Regions from separate parts of the Streptomyces sp. NPDC027185 genome, predicted to be linked through region 1. Evidence: predicted binding sites of a transcription regulator. Region 1 holds the regulator's gene; the other holds the start of a gene.

What was found. The regulator HspR, encoded in region 1, represses chaperone genes until heat shock. The targets are predictions, from matches to a motif close to TTGAGNNNNNNNNNCTCAA.
Region 2: a site for HspR is predicted at 3,510-3,528, ahead of lon (endopeptidase La). Genes of this name have one in related genera too.

What each region holds. Positions count from the first base shown of each region.
Region 1 covers NZ_JBVHRF010000010.1:100,673-110,626, reverse strand. The annotation lists gene clpB (ATP-dependent chaperone ClpB) at 1-690, opposite strand, end outside; gene ACZ4M8_RS27880 (Uma2 family endonuclease) at 1,040-1,621, shown strand; gene ACZ4M8_RS27875 (TIGR03618 family F420-dependent PPOX class oxidoreductase) at 1,790-2,194, shown strand; gene ACZ4M8_RS27870 (hypothetical protein) at 2,373-2,777, shown strand; gene ACZ4M8_RS27865 (heat shock protein transcriptional repressor HspR) at 2,992-3,441, opposite strand; gene dnaJ (molecular chaperone DnaJ) at 3,443-4,618, opposite strand; gene grpE (nucleotide exchange factor GrpE) at 4,664-5,335, opposite strand; gene dnaK (molecular chaperone DnaK) at 5,332-7,194, opposite strand; gene ACZ4M8_RS27845 (heterodisulfide reductase-related iron-sulfur binding cluster) at 7,513-9,780, shown strand.
Region 2 covers NZ_JBVHRF010000002.1:424,686-434,639, forward strand. The annotation lists gene ACZ4M8_RS07045 (lysozyme) at 88-945, shown strand; gene lon (endopeptidase La) at 1,016-3,487, opposite strand; partial or broken gene ACZ4M8_RS07055 (GNAT family N-acetyltransferase) at 3,759-3,956, shown strand; gene ACZ4M8_RS07060 (rhomboid-like protein) at 4,084-4,896, opposite strand; gene ACZ4M8_RS07065 (spermidine synthase family protein) at 5,188-5,934, shown strand; gene ACZ4M8_RS07070 (response regulator transcription factor) at 6,081-6,821, shown strand; gene ACZ4M8_RS07075 (HAMP domain-containing sensor histidine kinase) at 6,818-7,942, shown strand; gene ACZ4M8_RS07080 (multifunctional oxoglutarate decarboxylase/oxoglutarate dehydrogenase thiamine pyrophosphate-binding subunit/dihydrolipoyllysine-residue succinyltransferase subunit) at 8,202-9,954, shown strand, end outside.

The sequences.
Region 1 (9,954 bases):
GTCGCCCTTGACGATGCGCTGGGCCAGCCCCTCGACGACGGCGGTCTTGCCGACGCCGGGCTCGCCGATCAGCACCGGGTTGTTCTTCGTCCGGCGGGAGAGGACCTGCACCACCCGGCGGATCTCGTGGTCCCGCCCGATGACCGGGTCGAGCTTGCCCTCGCGCGCCGCCGCCGTGAAGTCCGTACCGAACTTCTCCAGCGCCTTGTACGTGCCCTCCGGGTCGGCGTTGGTGACCCGGCGGTCCCCCCGGGACGCCTCGAACGCGGCGAGCAGCTTCTTCGCGGACGCGCCCTGTTCGTCGAGGAGGGTGCCGGTGGCGCCACCCTTGGCCGCGATGCCGATGAGCAGGTGCTCGGTGGAGACGTAGGCGTCGCCCAGCTCCTTGGCGCGGCGGGCGGCGTCGGTGAGGACGGCCAGCAGCTCACGGTCGGGCTGCGGCGGCGCGACCGTCGAGCCCTGCACGCTGGGCAGCGCGGCCAGGCGCCGCTCGGCGCCGCCGCGCAGCACCGCGGCGTCCGCGCCGACGGCGGCCAGCAGATCGATGATGTTGGCGTTGCTGTCGGCGGGTCCGGCCAGCAGCGCGAGCAGCAGATGGGCGGATGTCATGTCCGCGTGCCCGGCGGTGATCGCCCGCTCGTTGGCGGCGCTCAGCGCCTCCCGGCTCTTGTTGGTCAGCTCGGCGTCCACGGTCGCGGGGTCCTCCTCGTGCTCGGCGTTCTCGTCCTGTACTGCCGGTCCGCCCGGCGGCGGGCGCGTACGGGGCGTATGACGCGTCCGGTACATGCCCTGGTTGGCGTCCAGTAAGTTGAGTATACTTCACTCAAGGCGGAAGTTGAGCGGGATCGACTCAAGAACGCGGGAAAGGGCGGGCCCGGCCGAAGCCTCCGCGGCGGGCCGGACGGGACCCTCGCGTCGGCCACGGCGCCCGGGTTCCCCGGCCCGCGCCTTGCCACACCTACGGGTGAACCGTCCGCATATGCCAATGGCACCCCATGCCCGGCGCCGACACTGGCCTCGACCGCAATGGAGGTGCAGCATGACAGCTATGGCATATGAGCCGACGGCGACCGACCGACAGAACCTCCTGAACGACTTCCTCGGCATGGAAACCCCCCGCGGGTTCCGCGCCGAGTTGATCGAGGGGCAAATTGTTGTGTCACCGCCGACCGACGGGGATCACGAGGACTACCTGGACCTCATCAACGACCAGGTGAAAGCGGCGTCCGCGACCCGCATGCAGATCTCGGGCGGAAAGGGTCTCGTCCTTCCCGGTGCCGATCCCGGCCTCACGAACCGAGTCATCCCGGACGCCACGATGGCCCCCTGGGCCCTACGTCTCTTCCGGGGCGCTCCCCCGTGGATGCCGCCCGACGGCGTCGCGCTGGTGGTGGAGGTGACCAGCAGCAACGCCGAGCGGGACCGCATCGCCAAACGCCACTGCTACGCCCGCGCCGCCCTCCCCCTCTACCTCCTCGTCGACCGCGAGACCTCCACGGTCACGCTGTTCAGCGACCCCGAGGGGGACGACTACCGCGAGTCCCACTCGATCCCCTTCGGCAAACCGCTGCCGCTGCCCGCGCCGTTCTCCTTCACTCTGGAGACCGGCGACTTCCTCTGAGGCAGGCACCCCGAGGAGCCGGGCCGCCCGCACGGGGCCCGGCCCCTCGCCGTACGCGAGCAGGAACCCACCGCCGTACGGGCAGCGGCCCGCCCGTCGGGACGCCTGCGGACACCTCCCGCCCTACGGGGAAACAGGCGCCCCCGACCCCCTCGCTACGCTTCCCCCATGGCCCACGATCTCGCCGACCTCAGCCCCGCCTACCTCGCCTTCTGGAGCGAGCGCGTCGTTGCGACGCTGACCACGCCGCGGGCCGACGGCTCCCCGCACGTCGTGCCGGTCGGGGTGACGTACGACGCGGAGCAGCGGATCGCGCGGATCATCACGCGCGGCGGCAGCACCAAGGCGCGGAACGTCCGGGCCGCCGGGACCGATGGCGCACGGGCCGCGGTCTGCCAGTTCGCGGGGCGGCGCTGGGCGACGCTGGAAGGCACCGCCCGGGTCCGGGACAGCGCGACGGCGGTCGCGGACGCCGAGCGGCGGTACGCCGAGCGGTACGGCCGGACGCCGACCCCCAACCCGGAGCGCGTGGTGATCGAGATCGCCGTGACCCGGGCACTCGGCCGGGCCTGAGCCGACGGGACCAGGCAGCACGGCCACCCCCGGCCCACCCGGAACGCGGCAGGCCCACCGGTCCGGAACGGGCCGCCGACCGGCCCGGACCCCGGGCACCCGGCAGGTGACGGGCTGTTACGACGGCCTCCGTGCGCCGGTATTCTCGCCCGCACACCGACCCCGCCCGGAGGGCACGATGAACCCGGTCCGCGCCACCGCCCTCGCCGCTCTGATGCCGCTGTCCGAACTGGGCGACGAGCCGTTCCTCGTCGACGACCGCGGCCAGCACGCCATGTGCGAACGGTGGGCGGCGGCCCGCGGCTACGACCTCACCGTCCGGCTGAGCCTGCACCGGCTGCCCGCCGGGCACCCCACCCTCTGGCGCGACGCGGAACGCGGACTGGTCGATGTCTTCGTCACGCCGCACCGCCGCGCACTGGAACACGCCGTGGACGACGCCGACGCGTTCACCGCCCGCTGCGCCACCGCCGGCATCCGCCTGGCCACCGCCGACCTCGACGAACCGGTCTACGACCTCGCGATGACCTCGGACGTCCACCGCCGCCTCTCGATGCCGACGGCGGGCTACAGCGGACACTGAACGGACGGCCACCGGGGCGCCGGGCAGCCACCGGACGGCCGGCTGACCGGGCAGCCGGCGCACGGCCGGGACCGACGGGCCGAGCGGCCGAGCAGAAACGGCGCCTCGCACCACAGCCCCGCGCGCCCCGGCCCGGCCCGGTCCGGTCCCGGACATGCGAAAGGGCCAGGTCGCCCCGGCCCTCTCCGCTCACCTCGGCGCTCCTCGGTGGTGGTCACTCGCCCCGCTTGGGGCGCCACACCACCAGCGCGCTGGTCTGCTGCACATCCTGGTACGGGACCAGGTCGCGGCGGTAGGACGCGTGGACCGCGGCCTCCCGCTGCTGCATCGCGCTGGCGGCGCCCTCCAGGGCGCCCTGGAGTTCGGCGACGCGCTGCTGGAGCGCCGCGACCTGGTTCTCCAGCTCGATGATGCGCTTGATACCGGCGAGGTTGATGCCCTCGTCCTGGGACAGCTGCTGCACCGTGCGGAGCAGTTCGATGTCCCGGGCGGAGTACCGGCGGCCCCGCCCGGCCGTGCGGTCGGGCGAGACCAGTCCGAGCCGGTCGTACTGGCGCAGGGTCTGCGGATGCAGGCCGGAGAGCTGGGCCGCGACGGAGATGACGTACACCGGTGAATCTTCGGTCAGTTCATACGGATTCCGACGGTGACCCCGGCTGTCCATCTCATGCTCCCTTCGCGGCCTGGAAAAGCTCCGCCCGCGGATCCTGATCCGCGGTCGCCTCGCGGTAGGACTCCAGCGACTCCTTCGCCTTGTCGCCGAGATCCTTGGGAACGATCACCTCGACGGTGACCAGCAGGTCACCCCGGGTGCCGTCCTTGCGCACCGAGCCCTTGCCCCGGGCCCGCATGGTGCGGCCGTTGGGGGTGCCCGGTGCGATCTTGAGCGTGACGGGCGGGCCGCCCAGCGTCGGCACCCGCACCTCGCCGCCGAGCGCCGCCTCCGGGAAGGTGACGGGCACCGTGACGGTGAGGTTGTCGCCCTTGCGGCCGAAGACGGGGTGCGGCTGGACGTGCACCACGACGTAGAGGTCACCGGCCGGACCGCCGTGCTCGCCGGGCGTGCCCTTGCCGCGCAGCCGGATGCGCTGCCCGTCCGAGACGCCCGCCGGGATGCGGACCTGCATCGTCCGGGCGCTGGTGGCCCGGCCGCTGCCCTTGCAGACCTCGCAGGGGTTCTCCGCGATCAGGCCGCGGCCCTTGCAGTCGGCGCACGGATCGGTGAGCGAGAAGCCGCCGCCCGCGCCCCGGCTGACCTGACCGGTGCCCACACAGGTCGGGCAGACCCGCGGGGTGCCGTTCTTGTCGCCGGTGCCCGAGCACGCCTTGCACGGCTCCTTGCTGGACATCCGCAGCGGGACCGTGGCCCCGTCCACCGCCTCGGTGAAGCTGAGCGTCACCTCGGACTCGATGTCCTGCCCGCGCCGCGGCTGGGTGCGGGCCCCCGCACCGCCGCCGCGGTTGAACAGGCCGCCGAAGACGTCCCCGAGGCCACCGCCGAAGCCGCCGGCGCTCCCCTGCCCCTGCGCACCTCCGAAGAGGTCGCCGAGGTCGAAGTTGAAGCTGCCGCCGCCCCCGCCGGGACCGGGCCGGAAGCCGCCGTTGCCGAAGAGCGCCCGCGCCTCGTCGTACTCCTTGCGCCGCTTGGGGTCGCCGAGTACGTCGTTGGCCTCGGAGATCTCCTTGAAGCGCGCCTCGGCGCCGGAGTCACCGGTGTTGGCGTCCGGGTGGTTCTCCCGGGCCAGCTTGCGGTACGCCTTCTTGATCTCGGCGTCGGTGGCGTCCTTCGGGACGCCGAGGACCTTGTAGTAGTCCTTCTCGACGAAGTCCTTCGTGCTCATCCCCGACGTCCCTCCTTCCGCATCTTCTTCGCTGCCGTCCGCACGTCAGCCCTCGTCCGGGCCACCGTTCTCCTCGTCCGAAGCCTTGGCACCGTCCTCGGAGGCGGACTTGCCGCCCTGGGCGCCGGGCTGCGGCTCGGCGACGGCGACCCGCGCGGGGCGGATCGTCCGCTCACCGATGCGATACCCGGGCTGCAGGATGGCCACGCACGTGGTCTCCGTGACGTCCGGTGCGTACGAGTGCATCAGGGCTTCGTGGATCGTCGGGTCGAAGGGCTCGCCCTCCTTGCCGAACTGCATCAGGCCCAGCTTGGCGACGACGGTCTCCAGCGATTCGGCCACCGACTTGAAACCGCCGACCAGCTCGCCGTGCTCGCGGGCGCGGCCCACGTCGTCGAGGACCGGGAGCAGCTCGGACAGGAGGTTCGCCGCGGCGATCTCCTTGACCGCGACGCGGTCCCGCTCCACCCGGCGCCGGTAGTTCTGGTACTCGGCTTGGAGCCGCTGGAGGTCCGCCGTGCGCTCGGTGAGCGCCGAACGCACCTGGTCCAGCTGCGCGGTGAGCGCGATGTCCTGCGCGCCCTGCTTGTCGTCCCCGGCCGGGGCCGAGCCCGCCTTGTCGGCGGACTCGGCTCGCGCCGCGTCGTCAGCGTTGCCTGCGGACTCGGCGCCGGAGACGTCGGGCTTCTCCTCGAAGCCCGGGGTCTCCTCCGTCACGCCGCACCGTCCTTCTTGGGCTTCTCGTCGTCGACGATCTCGGCGTCCACGACGTCGTCCTCGGCCTTGGCCTCGCCCGCACCGGCACCCGCGGCGCCCGCGGCACCGGCGTCCGCGCCCGCGGCCTGGGCGTCGGCGTACATGGCCTGGCCCAGCTTCTGCGAGACGGCGGCGACCTTCTCGGTGGCGGTACGGATCTCGGCGGAGTCCTCGCCCTTGAGCTTCTCCTTCAGCTCGCCGACGGCGGTCTCGACCTCGGTCTTCACCTCGGCGGGGACCTTCTCCTCGTTGTCCTTGAGGAACTTCTCCGTCTGGTAGACGAGCTGCTCGCCCTGGTTACGGGACTCGGCGGCCTCGCGGCGCTTCGCGTCCTCGTCCGCGTACTGCTCCGCCTCCTGGCGCATGCGGTCGACCTCGTCCTTCGGCAGCGAGGAGCCGCCGGTGACGGTCATCTTCTGCTCCTTGCCCGTGCCCAGGTCCTTGGCGGTCACGTGCATGATGCCGTTGGCGTCGATGTCGAAGGAGACCTCGATCTGCGGGACACCACGCGGGGCCGGCGGCAGACCCGTCAGCTCGAACATCCCGAGCTTCTTGTTGTACGCCGCGATCTCGCGCTCGCCCTGGTAGACCTGGATCTGGACGGACGGCTGGTTGTCCTCGGCCGTCGTGAAGATCTCGGAGCGCTTCGTCGGAATCGTGGTGTTCCGCTCGATGAGCTTGGTCATGATGCCGCCCTTGGTCTCGATACCGAGGGACAGCGGGGTGACGTCGAGGAGCAGAACGTCCTTGACCTCGCCCTTGAGGACACCGGCCTGGAGGGTGGCGCCCATGGCGACGACCTCGTCCGGGTTGACGCCCTTGTTGGCCTCCTTGCCGCCGGTCAGCTCCTTGACGAGCTCGGCGACGGCCGGCATACGGGTCGAACCGCCGACCAGGACCACGTGGTCGATCTCGGACAGCGAGATGCCGGCGTCCTTGATGACGTTGTGGAACGGGGTCTTGCAGCGGTCGAGGAGGTCCGCGGTCAGCTGCTGGAACTGCGAGCGCGTGAGCTTCTCGTCCAGGTGCAGCGGGCCCTCGGCGGAGGCGGTGATGTAGGGAAGGTTGATCGTCGTCTCGGTGGAGGACGACAGCTCGATCTTCGCCTTCTCGGCGGCCTCGCGCAGCCGCTGGAGCGCCATCTTGTCCTTGGACAGGTCGACGCCGTGGCCGTTCTGGAACTGCTTGACCAGGTGGTCGACGACGCGCTGGTCCCAGTCGTCACCACCGAGGTGGTTGTCACCGTTGGTGGCCTTCACCTCGACGACGCCGTCGCCGATCTCCAGCAGCGAGACGTCGAAGGTGCCGCCACCGAGGTCGAAGACCAGAATGGTCTGGTCGTCCTTCTCCAGGCCGTACGCCAGGGCGGCGGCGGTGGGCTCGTTGACGATGCGCAGGACGTTCAGACCCGCGATCTCACCGGCCTCCTTGGTGGCCTGGCGCTCGGAGTCGTTGAAGTAGGCCGGGACGGTGATGACCGCGTCCACAACCTTCTCGCCCAGGTACGCCTCGGCGTCACGCTTGAGCTTCTGCAGGATGAAGGCGCTCATCTGCTGCGAGTTGAAGCCCTTGCCGTCGATGTCCACCTTCCAGTCGGTGCCCATGTGGCGCTTGACCGACCGGATGGTCCTGTCGACGTTGGTGACCGCCTGGCGCTTCGCGACCTCGCCGACCAGCACCTCGCCGTTCTTGGCGAAGGCGACGACGGACGGCGTGGTCCTGGCGCCCTCGGCGTTGGTGATGACGGTGGGCTCACCGCCTTCGAGAACACTGACGACGGAGTTCGTCGTACCCAGGTCGATGCCGACCGCACGTGCCATGTCGATTCCTCCAGTGACTTGAGTGGAACGGACTCAAGCATGCACCAGCCCCCAGAACCTGTCAACAGAGTTGAGTCTTGAGCGCTCAAGTTTTATGTCGGTCTTATCCTCAGCGGAGCAATCAAGGGCGGCGCGCCCCGCGCCCCGGCACCGCCCGGGGCCCGCGCGGCGCCTCACGCGGGGGCGCCCGCGCGACGCAGATCACCGGCCGGGCGGCTTCATGGGGCCCGGGATACTGGGTAACCTCAGCGCAGACCCGAAAAGTTACTGCTTAGTAGTCGCAGTAGTCCCCGCTCTCGCAGGCCCGAGGAGCCATCAATGCAACTCGCCGCGATCATCGTGTCGCTGGTCCTAATCGCGGTCGGCGTCGCGCTGTTCGGCCGTGCCATCGCACAGATCTACCGCTTCGTACGGCTCGGCCAGAACGTCCCCGCCGGCTCCCGGACCGACGACCCGAAGCAGCGCACCGTCACCGTGGTCAAGGAGTTCCTCGGCCACACCCGCATGAACCGCTGGGGCGTCGTCGGCGTGGCGCACTGGTTCGTGGCGGTGGGCTTCTTCTCCCTGCTGCTGACCATCGTCAACGCCATCGGCCAGCTCTTCAAGGCGGACTGGATCCTGCCGGTCATCGGCGACTGGGCCCCGTACAACGTCTTCGTCGAGTTCCTCGGCACGATGACGGCGCTCGGCATCGCCGTGCTGATCGTGATCCGCCAGCTGAGCAAGCCGGACAAGCCGGGGCGCAAGTCCCGTTTCGCGGGCTCCAACTTCGGCCAGGCGTACTTCGTCGAGGCGGTCATCCTCATCGTCGGCGTCTGCATCTTCATGCTGCACGCGCTGGAGGGCGCCCAGCACCATGTGGACGGCTACGAGGCGTCGTTCTTCATCTCCTACCCGGTCGTCAGCTGGCTGGAGGGGATGGACGTCGCGACGCTCCAGAACCTCACCTACTTCTTCGCCGGGCTGAAGATCGCGACGTCCTTCATCTGGATGATCACCGTCGCGCTCAAGACCGACATGGGCGTCGCCTGGCACCGCTTCCTCGCCTTCCCCAACATCTGGTTCAAGCGCGAGGCGGACGGCGATGTCGCCCTCGGCGCGCTGCAGCCGATGACCAGCGAGGGCAAGGAGATCGACTTCGAGGACCCGGGCGAGGACGACCAGTTCGGCGTCTCGCAGATCGAGCACTTCTCCTGGAAGGGCCTGCTCGACTTCTCCACCTGCACCGAGTGCGGTCGCTGCCAGTCGCAGTGCCCCGCCTGGAACACCGGTAAGCCGCTGTCGCCGAAGCTGCTGATCATGGCGCTGCGCGACCATGCCCACGCCAAGGCGCCGTACCTGCTCGCGGGTGGCGGGAAGGACGCCGAGGGCGCGGAGAAGGCGACCGCCGAGCAGCTGGCGGACGTCCCGGCGGCGGCGCTGGCCGAGGCCGAGCGGCCGCTGATCGGCACCCTCGAAGAGGGCGGTGTGATCGACCCGGACGTGCTGTGGTCCTGCACCACCTGCGGCGCCTGCGTCGAGCAGTGCCCGGTCGACATCGAGCACATCGACCACATCGTCGACATGCGCCGCTACCAGGTCATGATCGAGTCCAGCTTCCCCAGCGAGGCGGGCACGATGCTGAAGAACCTGGAGAAGAAGGGCAACCCCTGGGGTCTGGCCAAGAAGCAGCGTCTGGCCTGGACGAAGGAGGTCGACTTCGAGGTCCCGGTCGTCGGCAAGGACGTCGAGGACCTGACCGAGGTCGACTACCTCTACTGGGTCGGCTGCGCCGGCGCCCTGGAGGACCGTGCGAAGAAGACCACCAAGGCGTTCGCCGAGCTGCTGCACATCGCGGGCGTCAACTTCGCGATCATGGGCGGCGACGAGAAGTGCACCGGTGACTCCCCGCGCCGGCTGGGCAACGAATTCCTCTTCCAGCAGCTCGGCGCGGAGAACGTCGCCACGCTGAACGCCGCGTTCGGCGAGGACGACGAGGACCCGGAGACCAAGAAGCCGAAGTCCGCCAAGAAGATCGTCGCGACCTGCCCGCACTGCTTCAACACGATCGCCAACGAGTACCCGCAGCTCGGCGGCGAGTACGAGGTCATCCACCACACGCAGCTGCTCCAGCACCTCGTGGACGAGGGCAAGCTGGTGCCGGTCACGCCCGTCGAGGGCCTGATCACGTACCACGACCCCTGCTACCTCGGCCGGCACAACAAGGTCTACACACCGCCGCGCGAGATCATCGCCAAGGTGCCGGGCCTGCGGAACGAGGAGATGCACCGCCACAAGGAGCGCGGCTTCTGCTGCGGCGCCGGCGGCGCCCGTATGTGGATGGAGGAGCGCATCGGCAAGCGGATCAACAACGAGCGGGTCGACGAGGCGCTCTCCCTCAACCCCGACATCGTCTCGACCGCCTGCCCGTTCTGCCTCGTCATGCTGACCGACTCGGTCAACGGCAAGAAGAACGACGGCAAGGCCAAGGAGTCGGTCCAGGTCGTGGACGTCGCGCAGCTGCTGCTCGACTCCGTCAAGACCCCCGCCGACCCGGCCGACGACGCCCCCGCCGAGGACGCCCCGGAGCCGGAACCGGCGAAGTGAGACCGCTGCCCCGGGTGGCCCCTGGGCGCGCCCCGACGGCCCCCTGACGGCAGGTCCGCCGACGGCCGGTCCGTACCGATACCGCGAGAGCGGTCCCGGGCGGACCGGCCGTCGGCGTTTCCGGCCTTCGTGTCCGGCTCCGTGTCCGGGCCTCCCCTACGGGTTGCGCCCGCC
Region 2 (9,954 bases), on a different contig from region 1:
CGTACCCGGCGGCGCGCGAACACCCGGAGCCCGGCACGCCGTGGCTCCGTCCCCCCTCAGGTCACCACACGAAAACCGGAGACACGCATGCTCGTGCACAGGTCGGGCTCCCCGCACCGCACCCGCTCCCTGGCCGCCGTGGCCGGCGCCCTGCTCACGGCCCTCGCGCTGCTGCTGGGCCTGTCCGGCGGCAGCGCGACCGCCGCGACGCCCGCCGGCGACGCGCCCGAACCGTCCCACCCCGGCCAGGACTGGGCCGGCTCACAGATCGCCGCACACGAGGGCACCGGCACCGGCCGCCCGGCGACCGGGCTGCTCGCCGGGGTCGAGGGTGTCGACGTCAGCGGCCATCAGGGCAACGTCAGCTGGCAGACGCTGTGGAACAGCGGCGTGAAGTTCGCGTACGTCAAGGCGACGGAGTCCACCAGCTACGTCAACGAGTACTTCGCGCAGCAGTACAACGGCTCGTACAACATCGGCATGATCCGTGGCGCGTACCACTTCGCCACGCCGAACACCTCCAGCGGCGCCGCCCAGGCCAACTACTTCGTCGACCACGGCGGCGGCTGGTCCAAGGACGGCAAGACCCTGCCGGGCGCCCTGGACATGGAGTACAACCCGTACGGCTCCACCTGCTACGGCATGAGCGCCACCGGACTCGTCAACTGGATGAAGGACTGGTTCGCGACGTACAAGTCGCGCACCGGACGGGACGCCGTCATCTACACCTCCACCAGCTGGTGGAAGCAGTGCACCGGCAACTACGCGGGCTTCGGCTCCGTCAACCCGCTGTGGGTGCCGCGCTACGGCTCCTCGGTCGGCGAACTCCCGGCCGGCTGGGGCTTCCACACCATCTGGCAGTACACCTCGACCGGCCCGACCGTGGGGGACCACAACTCCTTCAACGGCGCCTACGACCGGCTCCAGGCGCTCGCCAACGGCTGAGCCGCCCCGCACGAACGGGCCCCTCCCGCGCGGTGCGGGAGGGGCCCCGGTGCGGTGACCGCCGCGTCCCTCACGCCGCGGCGGGCACCGCCCCGTCCACTGCGGCCACGTCGCGGACCGGCACGGCGGCGTCGGTCAGCGCCAGCTCCAGCACGGTGCGCACATCGGCGACCGGCCGCACGTCGAGGGCGGTCAGGACCTCCTCAGGGACCTCGTCCAGGTCCGGTTCGTTGCGCTGCGGGATGATCACTGTCGTGATGCCCGCGCGGTGCGCGGCGAGCAGCTTCTGCTTGATCCCGCCGACCGGCAGCACCCGCCCGGTCAACGACACCTCACCGGTCATCGCCACGTCCGGCCGCACCTGACGGCCCGACAGCAGCGAGGCCAGCGCGGTCGTCATCGTCACGCCCGCGCTCGGCCCGTCCTTCGGGACGGCTCCGGCGGGCACGTGCAGGTGGACGCCGCGCTCCTTGAGGTCGCCGACCGGCAGCTCCAGCTCCGCGCCGCGCGAGCGCAGGAACGACAGCGCGATGTGCGCCGATTCCTTCATCACGTCGCCGAGCTGCCCGGTGAGCGTCAGCCCCGAGGCGCCGGTCTCGGGGTCGGCGAGCGACGCCTCGACGTACAGCACGTCGCCGCCGGCGCCGGTGACCGCGAGGCCGGTGACCACCCCGGGCACGGCGGTGCGCCGCACGGCCGGATCCTGCGCCGCCTCCGGGGTGTGGTGCGGCCGCCCGATCAGCGGGCGCAGCTCCTCGGCGGTGACGGTGAACGGCAGCTCCCGCTCGCCCAGTTCGTGCCCGGCGGCCACCTTGCGCAGCAGCCTGGCTACCGCGCGCTCCAGGTTCCGTACGCCCGCCTCGCGGGTGTACTCCCCGGCCAGCTTGCGCAGCGCGGCGTCGTCGAAGGTGACCTCGCCGGGCGCGAGTCCGGCCAGCTCCAGCTGGCGCGGGAGCAGGTGGTCCCGGGCGATGACGATCTTCTCGTCCTCGGTGTAGCCGTCGAGCCGCACCAGCTCCATACGGTCCAGCAGCGGGCCGGGGATGGCGTCGAGGACGTTGGCGGTGGCGAGGAAGACCACGTCGCTGAGGTCGAGTTCGACCTCCAGGTAGTGGTCGCGGAAGGTGTGGTTCTGTGCCGGGTCCAGGACCTCCAGGAGGGCGGCGGCGGGGTCGCCGCGGTAGTCGGAGCCGACCTTGTCGATCTCGTCGAGCAGCACCACCGGGTTCATCGAACCGGCTTCCTTGATCGCCCGGACGATCCGGCCGGGCAGCGCGCCGACGTACGTCCGCCGGTGACCGCGGATCTCCGCCTCGTCCCGGACACCGCCGAGCGCCACGCGGACGAAGGAGCGGCCCATGGCCCGCGCGACGGACTCGCCGAGCGAGGTCTTGCCGACGCCGGGCGGGCCGACGAGCGCCAGCACGGCGCCCCCGGCGCGGCGGGCGCCGCCGGCCTCCGGGCCCTCCGGAGCGGCCCCGGCCGCCCGTTCGGCGCGGCGCTTGCGGACCGCGAGGTACTCGGTGATGCGCTCCTTGACGTCGTCCAGACCGGCGTGGTCGGCGTCGAGCACGGCGCGGGCACCGGCGATGTCGTAGGCGTCCTCGCTCCGCTCGTTCCACGGCAGTTCGAGGACGGTGTCGAGCCAGTTGCGGATCCAGGGGCCCTCGGGGCTCTGGTCACCGGCCCGCTCCAGCTTGTCGACCTCCTTCAGGGCGGCCTTGCGGACGTCCTCGGGGAGGGCGGCGGCCTCGACACGGGCACGGAAGTCGCCGCTCTCGTCGCCGTCGTCGCCGTTCAGCTCGGACAGCTCCTTGCGGACCGCCTCCAGCTGCCGCCGCAGCAGGAACTCCCGCTGCTGTTTGTCGACGCCCTCCTGGACGTCCTTGGCGATGGATTCGGCGACGTCCTGCTCGGCGAGGTGGTCGCGGAGCGTCTCGGTGGCGAACTTCAGCCGGGCCACCGGGTCGGTGGTCTCCAGCAGCCGGACCTTCTGCTCGGTGGTGAGGAAGGGCGAGTAGCCGGCGTTGTCGGCGAGGGCTGCGACGTCCTCGATCTGCTGGACGCGGTCGACGACCTGCCAGGCACCGCGCTTGCGCAGCCAGCTGGTGGCCAGCGCCTTGTACTCGGTGACGAGTTCGGTGACGGCGCCGGGGAGCGTACGGCCGCCCTCACCTCCGGCGCCGGGCACCGTCTCCTCGACGGCGGTGCCCTCCACCCAGAGGGCGGCGCCCGGCCCGGTCGTGCCGGAGCCGATGCGCACCCGGCGCAGGCCGCGGATCAGCGCGCCCGGGTCGCCGTCGGACAACCGCCCGACCTGCTCGATCCGCCCGAGCGTGCCGATCGCCGCGTACGTGCCGTCGACCCGGGGCACAAGGAGCACCTCCGGTTTGTTGCCCTGGTCGGCGGCGGACTGCGCGGCCTCGACGGCGGCGCGCACGTCCGCGTCCGACAGGTCCAGCGGCACGACCATGCCGGGCAGGACCACCTCGTCATCGAGGGGCAGCACGGGCAGAGTGAGCGTGTGGGACGACGAAGCCATGATCTCCCCTTCGGCAGGCAAGTTGAGCTGTACTCACTCAATGCAGCTGCGCGGCCGGATGTTCCCCGACCGGTGTTCGCTGTGAGCGATCAGAGGGGGACGGGGCGGTGGCACGGGCCGGGGCGGCTCCGGACCGGCGGCGGGGCGGCGGCCCTCGCGGGCGGCCCGGCGGACGGGGCGCGAGCGGCCCCGGCCCGTGCCCTCCGCTCGACGGGGCGCGGACGGTGCCGGGCGCGGCTCCGGCCGGGCGCCGCCCGGTGGGACGGGCCCCGGCTCGACGCTCTCCGCCTGGCGCGGCCGCGGCCTCTACCGCGCGCTGGTCGCCGCCCGCGCCACCCTCGCCGTCGCCCACGGCGTGGACCTCCTCCAGGTGGACGCCTCCGCCGACAGCGCCCCCATCCTCCGCCGCCTCGGCCTCCACGCCGTCACCACCACCACGCCGTACGTATGGACACCGCCGGGCGCCTGAGGGCGCCCGGACCCGGCGCGACGGGGCGGACCAACGGGCATGCACACGCCGGTGACCTGCGGAAACAGGCCGCCCCCGGGTGAGGCGGTCTCACGCGGGCGGTCGGCGTCCGCCCCACCCTCCGGGCTCACCCCCGCCGGCGCGCCCCCGCGACCGGCCCCGGGCGGCCCGGCGCCCGGCGCAGCGCCGGATGGCCGAGGTCGCCGTGGAGCCGGGCCGGGCGCGGGCCGGAGCGTCCGCGGCGCAGCGGGTGCCGGGCGGCGGCGCCGATGGCGAGGGAGAGGAGATGGCCGCAGGAGCTGAGCGGATCGGCGAAGGTCAGCAGACCGGCCGCGGCGTAGCCGGCGGCGCCGGTGAGCAGTGGCCACCGCAGCCGCCCCGGCAGCAGTCCGGCCAGCGCTCCGGCGCAGGCCATCACGCCGTAGCTGATGCCGTAGTCGAGGCGGTGCGCCGCACCGGGCGGCAGCGTCCCGGCGGCGACCGCGGCACCCACCGGCAGTTCGGTGGCGAGGGTGGCCAGCACATGGCCGCCGGCGAAGACCGCGAGGGTGCGCGCGGCGCCGACCCGCCGCTCCAGCGCGGTCAGCACCACGACGAAGGCGAGCGCGAACCCGGAGAGCATCCCGCCGTCGCTCCACAGCGCGCTCGCCACCAGCACCCGCAGCGGCGCGGCGGCCAGATGCGCCGCGTCGGTGCTGGAGGCCCGCAGCAGCTCCGTCACCCGCGCCGGGTCCGCGTACGCCGCGAACAGCGACGTCGCCACCAGCAGCAGCGTGTACCAGAAGGTGAAGGGCGTCGCCCGGGGCCCCGGCAGCAGCCGCCCCGGCCACCACCGCGACCGCGCCGTGCCGCCGGGCGGCCCGTCCGCCGCCTCCGTCCGGCGGGGCCCGCCCGCCGGTGCCCCGGAACCGGCCGCCCGAACGGCGAATCCCTGCCGCACGCCCCGAACGACCCGCCCGGCTCCGGCCACGCACCCGCCCCGGGACGGCACCGCCGCCCCACCGTCCGTCCCCATCGCACCGCCCCTCCCCTTCCCCGTCGCCCCGTCCGGTCCCGCCGCCCCGCGCCCCCGGGGCGTCCGCGTACTCAACGCGCGGCGGCGCCCGGCCGTTCACCCCCCGGCGGTCCGCACCGGGTGAGGTACGTCACGGTGCGCAACCCGGGCGGGGTGTGCCGCGTCGTCCGCGCCGCCGGTTGGACCGGCGACGCGGACGTTGGCCAGGATGGCCGTATGACTCCCGTTCCCTGCGACCCGACCTTCCCGTCCCCGGCCGGCCCCGCGGCGGGGCCCGTCACACTGGACCGCCGCGAGGGCCCGTACGGCGAGGTGGTGCTGCGCCGGCGTGACGGCGCGGACGGCTCCGGTGGCGCGCCGGTCTTCGAGATCATCGCCAACGGCTGCTTCCTGATGGACACCTCCGACGGCCGCTCCGAACGGCTGCTGATCGACGCGGCGCTCGCCTCCCTGCCGCCCGAGCGGGAGCGTCCGGCCGTCCTGATCGGCGGTCTCGGTGTGGGATTTTCGCTGGTCAGGGCGGTGGAGGAGGAGCGCTGGGGGCGGATCGAGGTGATCGAGCGGGAGCCCGCGGTGATCGACTGGCACCGCACGGGCCCGCTCGCCGCACTCACCGGCCGGGCGCTCGCCGACCCCCGCGCCGCGATCGTCCACGCCGATCTCGTGGCCCATCTGCGCGAGGACACGGCGCCCGGTGCGTACGACGCGCTCTGTCTGGACATCGACAACGGCCCGGACTGGACCGTCACCGACGGCAACGACGGGCTCTACTCCCCCGCCGGGCTCGCGGGCTGCCGTGCGGCGCTGACGCCGGGCGGGGTGCTGGCCGTCTGGTCGGCGCAGCCGTCACCCGCCTTCGACCAGGCCCTCCGGAATGCCGGGTTCTGTCACGTTCGCACGGAAGAGGTGCCCGTTGCCCGAGGTGTCCCCGACGTCGTTCACCTCGCGCACAAGGGCGCGTAGCCGACAGTCACACCGTGCGCTTACGCTGCTCCCCTGGATGTGACGCGGCGCCGCGGCACACGGCCCGCGACGGGCCGCCGCGCGCCGTGAGGCCGCACATCCAGTCACTACGCGACCAGGCACACGGGGACATGCAGGGGCGGGCGATGGACCAGACTCAGACCAGCCAGGGCGGCACCGCCGCGGCCACGCCGGGCGCCCAGCGCCGGGTGCTGGTCGTCGAGGACGACCCGACGATCGTGGACGCCATCGCGACCCGGCTGCGCGCCGAGGGCTTCCAGGTGCAGACGGCCACGGACGGCCCCGCGGCCGTCGACACCGCCGAGGCGTGGCAGCCCGACCTGCTGGTCCTCGACGTGATGCTGCCGGGCTTCGACGGCCTGGAGGTGTGCCGCCGGGTGCAGGCGCAGCGCCCGGTGCCGGTGATGATGCTGACCGCGCGTGACGACGAGACGGACATGCTGGTCGGTCTCGGCGTCGGCGCCGACGACTACATGACCAAGCCGTTCTCCATGCGGGAGCTGGCCGCGCGGGTGCACGTCCTGCTGCGCCGCGTGGAGCGGGCGGCGCTCGCCGCGCACACCCCGCGCAGCGGCATCCTGCGCCTGGGCGAGCTGGAGATCGACCACGCGCAGCGCCGGGTGCGGGTGCGCGGAGCCGACGTCCATCTGACGCCGACCGAGTTCGACCTGCTGGTCTGTCTGGCCAACACCCCGCGCGCGGTGCTCTCCCGTGAGCAGCTGCTGGCCGAGGTGTGGGACTGGGCCGACGCGTCCGGGACGCGCACGGTCGACAGCCACATCAAGGCGCTCCGCCGCAAGATCGGCGCCGAGCGCATCCGTACGGTCCACGGCGTCGGCTACGCCCTGGAGACCCCGCCCGCATGACCCGTGGCTGGCGGGCGCGCGGGCGCGCCCTGGCCGGGCGCCTGTGGGAGGGGCTGCGGCCGCTCGACCCCTACCGTTCGGTGAAGGCGGCGCTCGGCGCGCTGGTCGTCGTCTCGGTGATCATCACCACCCTGCTGGTCTTCGTCGCCATCCACTCGGCGACCGAACTGCGGGTCATCACCGTCTTCTCGATCATCGCCTCGTTGCTGATCACGCAGTTCGTGGCGAACAGCCTGACCGCGCCGCTGGACGAGATGACGGACGTGACGCGGTCGATGGCGCAGGGCGACTACACCCGCCGGGTGCGCGCCGAGCGGCGTGACGAGTTCGGCGACCTGGCCAGCGCCTTCAACCGCATGGCCGCCGATCTGGAGGCGGTGGACACCCACCGCAAGGAGCTGGTCGCCAACGTCTCGCACGAGCTGCGCACCCCCATCGCGGCGCTGCGCGCGGTGCTGGAGAACGTCGTCGACGGCGTCTCCGAGCCCGACCCGGAGACGATGCGGACGGCGCTGAAGCAGACCGAGCGGCTGGGCCGGCTCGTCGAGCATCTGCTGGATCTCTCCCGGCTGGACAACGGCGTCGTCCCGCTGCACTGCCGCCGCTTCGAGGTCTGGCCGTACCTGTCCGGGGTGCTGAAGGAGGCCAACATGAGCCGCGGCGCCTCCACCCTCGCCGGAACCGCCGGGTCCGGCACCCACACCCGTACAGATGTCCATCTCCACCTGGACGTCTCGCCGCCGGAGCTGACCGCGTACGCGGACGCCGAGCGGCTGCACCAGGTCGTCGCCAACCTCATCGACAACGCCATCAAGCACAGTCCGCGCCACGGCCGGGTCACCGTGCACGCCCGGCGCGGCGAGGGCCCGCAGAGCCTGGAGCTGGAGGTGCAGGACGAGGGCGAGGGCATCCCGGAGGCGGAGCGCTACCGCGTCTTCGAACGCTTCAACCGCGGCGGTCCCGCACCGTCCGGCCCGGGGACCGACGGCGGTACGGGTCTGGGTCTGGCCATCGCGCGCTGGGCGGTGGACCTGCACGGCGGACGCATCGGCGTGGCCGAATCCGAGCGCGGTTGCCGGATCCGGGTCACTCTTCCGGGAACGGAGTCCGGCCGCGGCTGACGACCCGTGGCGTAGGGTCGGTGCCGGAAGCACACGAACGGCGGTGCACGTCCCTGATCAGGGACGTCTCCCCGCGCCGAGGCGTACCCGCGCGCGGACGAACCCCGAGTGTTTCCCGCCAAGTCATGCCGCGAAACCCGTCGGCGAATGTGACGTGCGCTACCTGTACCCCTCCCGGACTGCACCAAAGGTTCCAAGAGGCGTAGCCTTTATTTCCGCTGTCCACCACCTTAGGAAGCGGAAGAGGGCGGTTGCCGCCGTGTCGCCACAGTCCCCCAACAGCTCGAACATCTCGACCGACCAAGACGGGCAGGGGAAGTCCCCTGCCGCCGCGTTCGGTGCGAATGAGTGGCTCGTTGACGAGATCTACCAGCAGTACCTCCAGGACCCGAACTCGGTAGACCGAGCCTGGTGGGACTTCTTCGCCGACTACAAGCAGGGCGCCACCGCCGCGCCGAGCCAGCCGGCCGAGGGCCCCGCCCCCGTACCGCCGACCCAGGAGAAGCCCGTGGCCACCCCGGCGTCCGCCCAGCCCGCGACCCCGGCCGCCCCGGCGCAGCCCGCCGCGACCGCCCCGGCCCCCGCCAAGGCGGCCCCGGCGCCCGCGAAGGCCGCGCCCGCCGCGAAGCCGGCGGCCGCGAAGCCCGCCGCCACGAAGGCCACCGAGGCCCCGGCCGGCCCCGAGCTGGTGACGCTGCGCGGCCCGTCGGCCGCCGTCGCGAAGAACATGAACGCCTCGCTGGAGCTGCCGACGGCCACGTCCGTCCGCGCCGTCCCGGTGAAGCTGCTGTTCGACAACCGCATCGTCATCAACAACCACCTCAAGCGCGCCCGGGGCGGGAAGGTCTCCTTCACCCACCTCATCGGGTACGCGATGGTGCAGGCCCTCAAGGCCATGCCGTCGATGAACTACTCCTTCCAGGAGAAGGACGGCAAGCCGACGCTGGTCAAGCCCGAGCACGTCAACCTCGGCCTCGCCATCGACCTGGTGAAGCCCAACGGTGACCGCCAGCTCGTCGTCGCCGCCATCAAGAAGGCCGAGACGCTCACCTTCTTCGAGTTCTGGCAGGCGTACGAGGACATCGTCCGCCGCGCCCGCAACAACAAGCTGACGATGGAGGACTTCACCGGAGTCACCGCGTCGCTGACCAACCCGGGCGGTATCGGCACCGTTCACTCCGTGCCGCGTCTGATGCCCGGTCAGGGCCTCATCATCGGCGTCGGCGCCATGGACTACCCCGCCGAGTTCCAGGGCACCTCGCAGGATGCCCTGAACAAGATGGGCATCTCCAAGGTCATGACGCTGACCAGCACCTATGACCACCGCGTGATTCAGGGCGCCGCCTCCGGCGAGTTCCTGCGGATCATGAGCCAGCTGCTGCTCGGCGAGAACGACTTCTTCGACGACATCTTCAAGTCGCTGCGGATCCCCTACGAGCCGGTCCGCTGGCTGCGCGACATCGACGTCTCCCACGACGACGACGTCACCAAGGCCGCCCGGGTCTTCGACCTGATCCACTCCTACCGGGTCCGCGGCCACGTCATGGCCGACACCGACCCGCTGGAGTACCACCAGCGCAAGCACCCCGACCTCGACATCATCGAGCACGGCCTCACCCTGTGGGACCTGGAGCGCGAGTTCGCGGTCGGCGGCTTCTCCGGCAAGTCGATGATGAAGCTCCGCGACATCCTCGGCGTGCTGCGCGACTCGTACTGCCGCACCACCGGCATCGAGTACATGCACATCCAGGACCCCAAGCAGCGCAAGTGGATCCAGGACCGTGTCGAGCGGCCGCACAACTCGCCCGAGCGCGAGGAGCAGCTGCGCATCCTGCGCCGGCTGAACTCCGCCGAGGCGTTCGAGACGTTCCTGCAGACCAAGTACGTCGGCCAGAAGCGCTTCTCGCTGGAGGGCGGCGAGTCCGTCATCCCGCTGCTGGACGCGGTCATCGACTCGGCCGCCGAGTCGCGGCTGGACGAGGTCGTCATCGGCATGGCCCACCGCGGCCGTC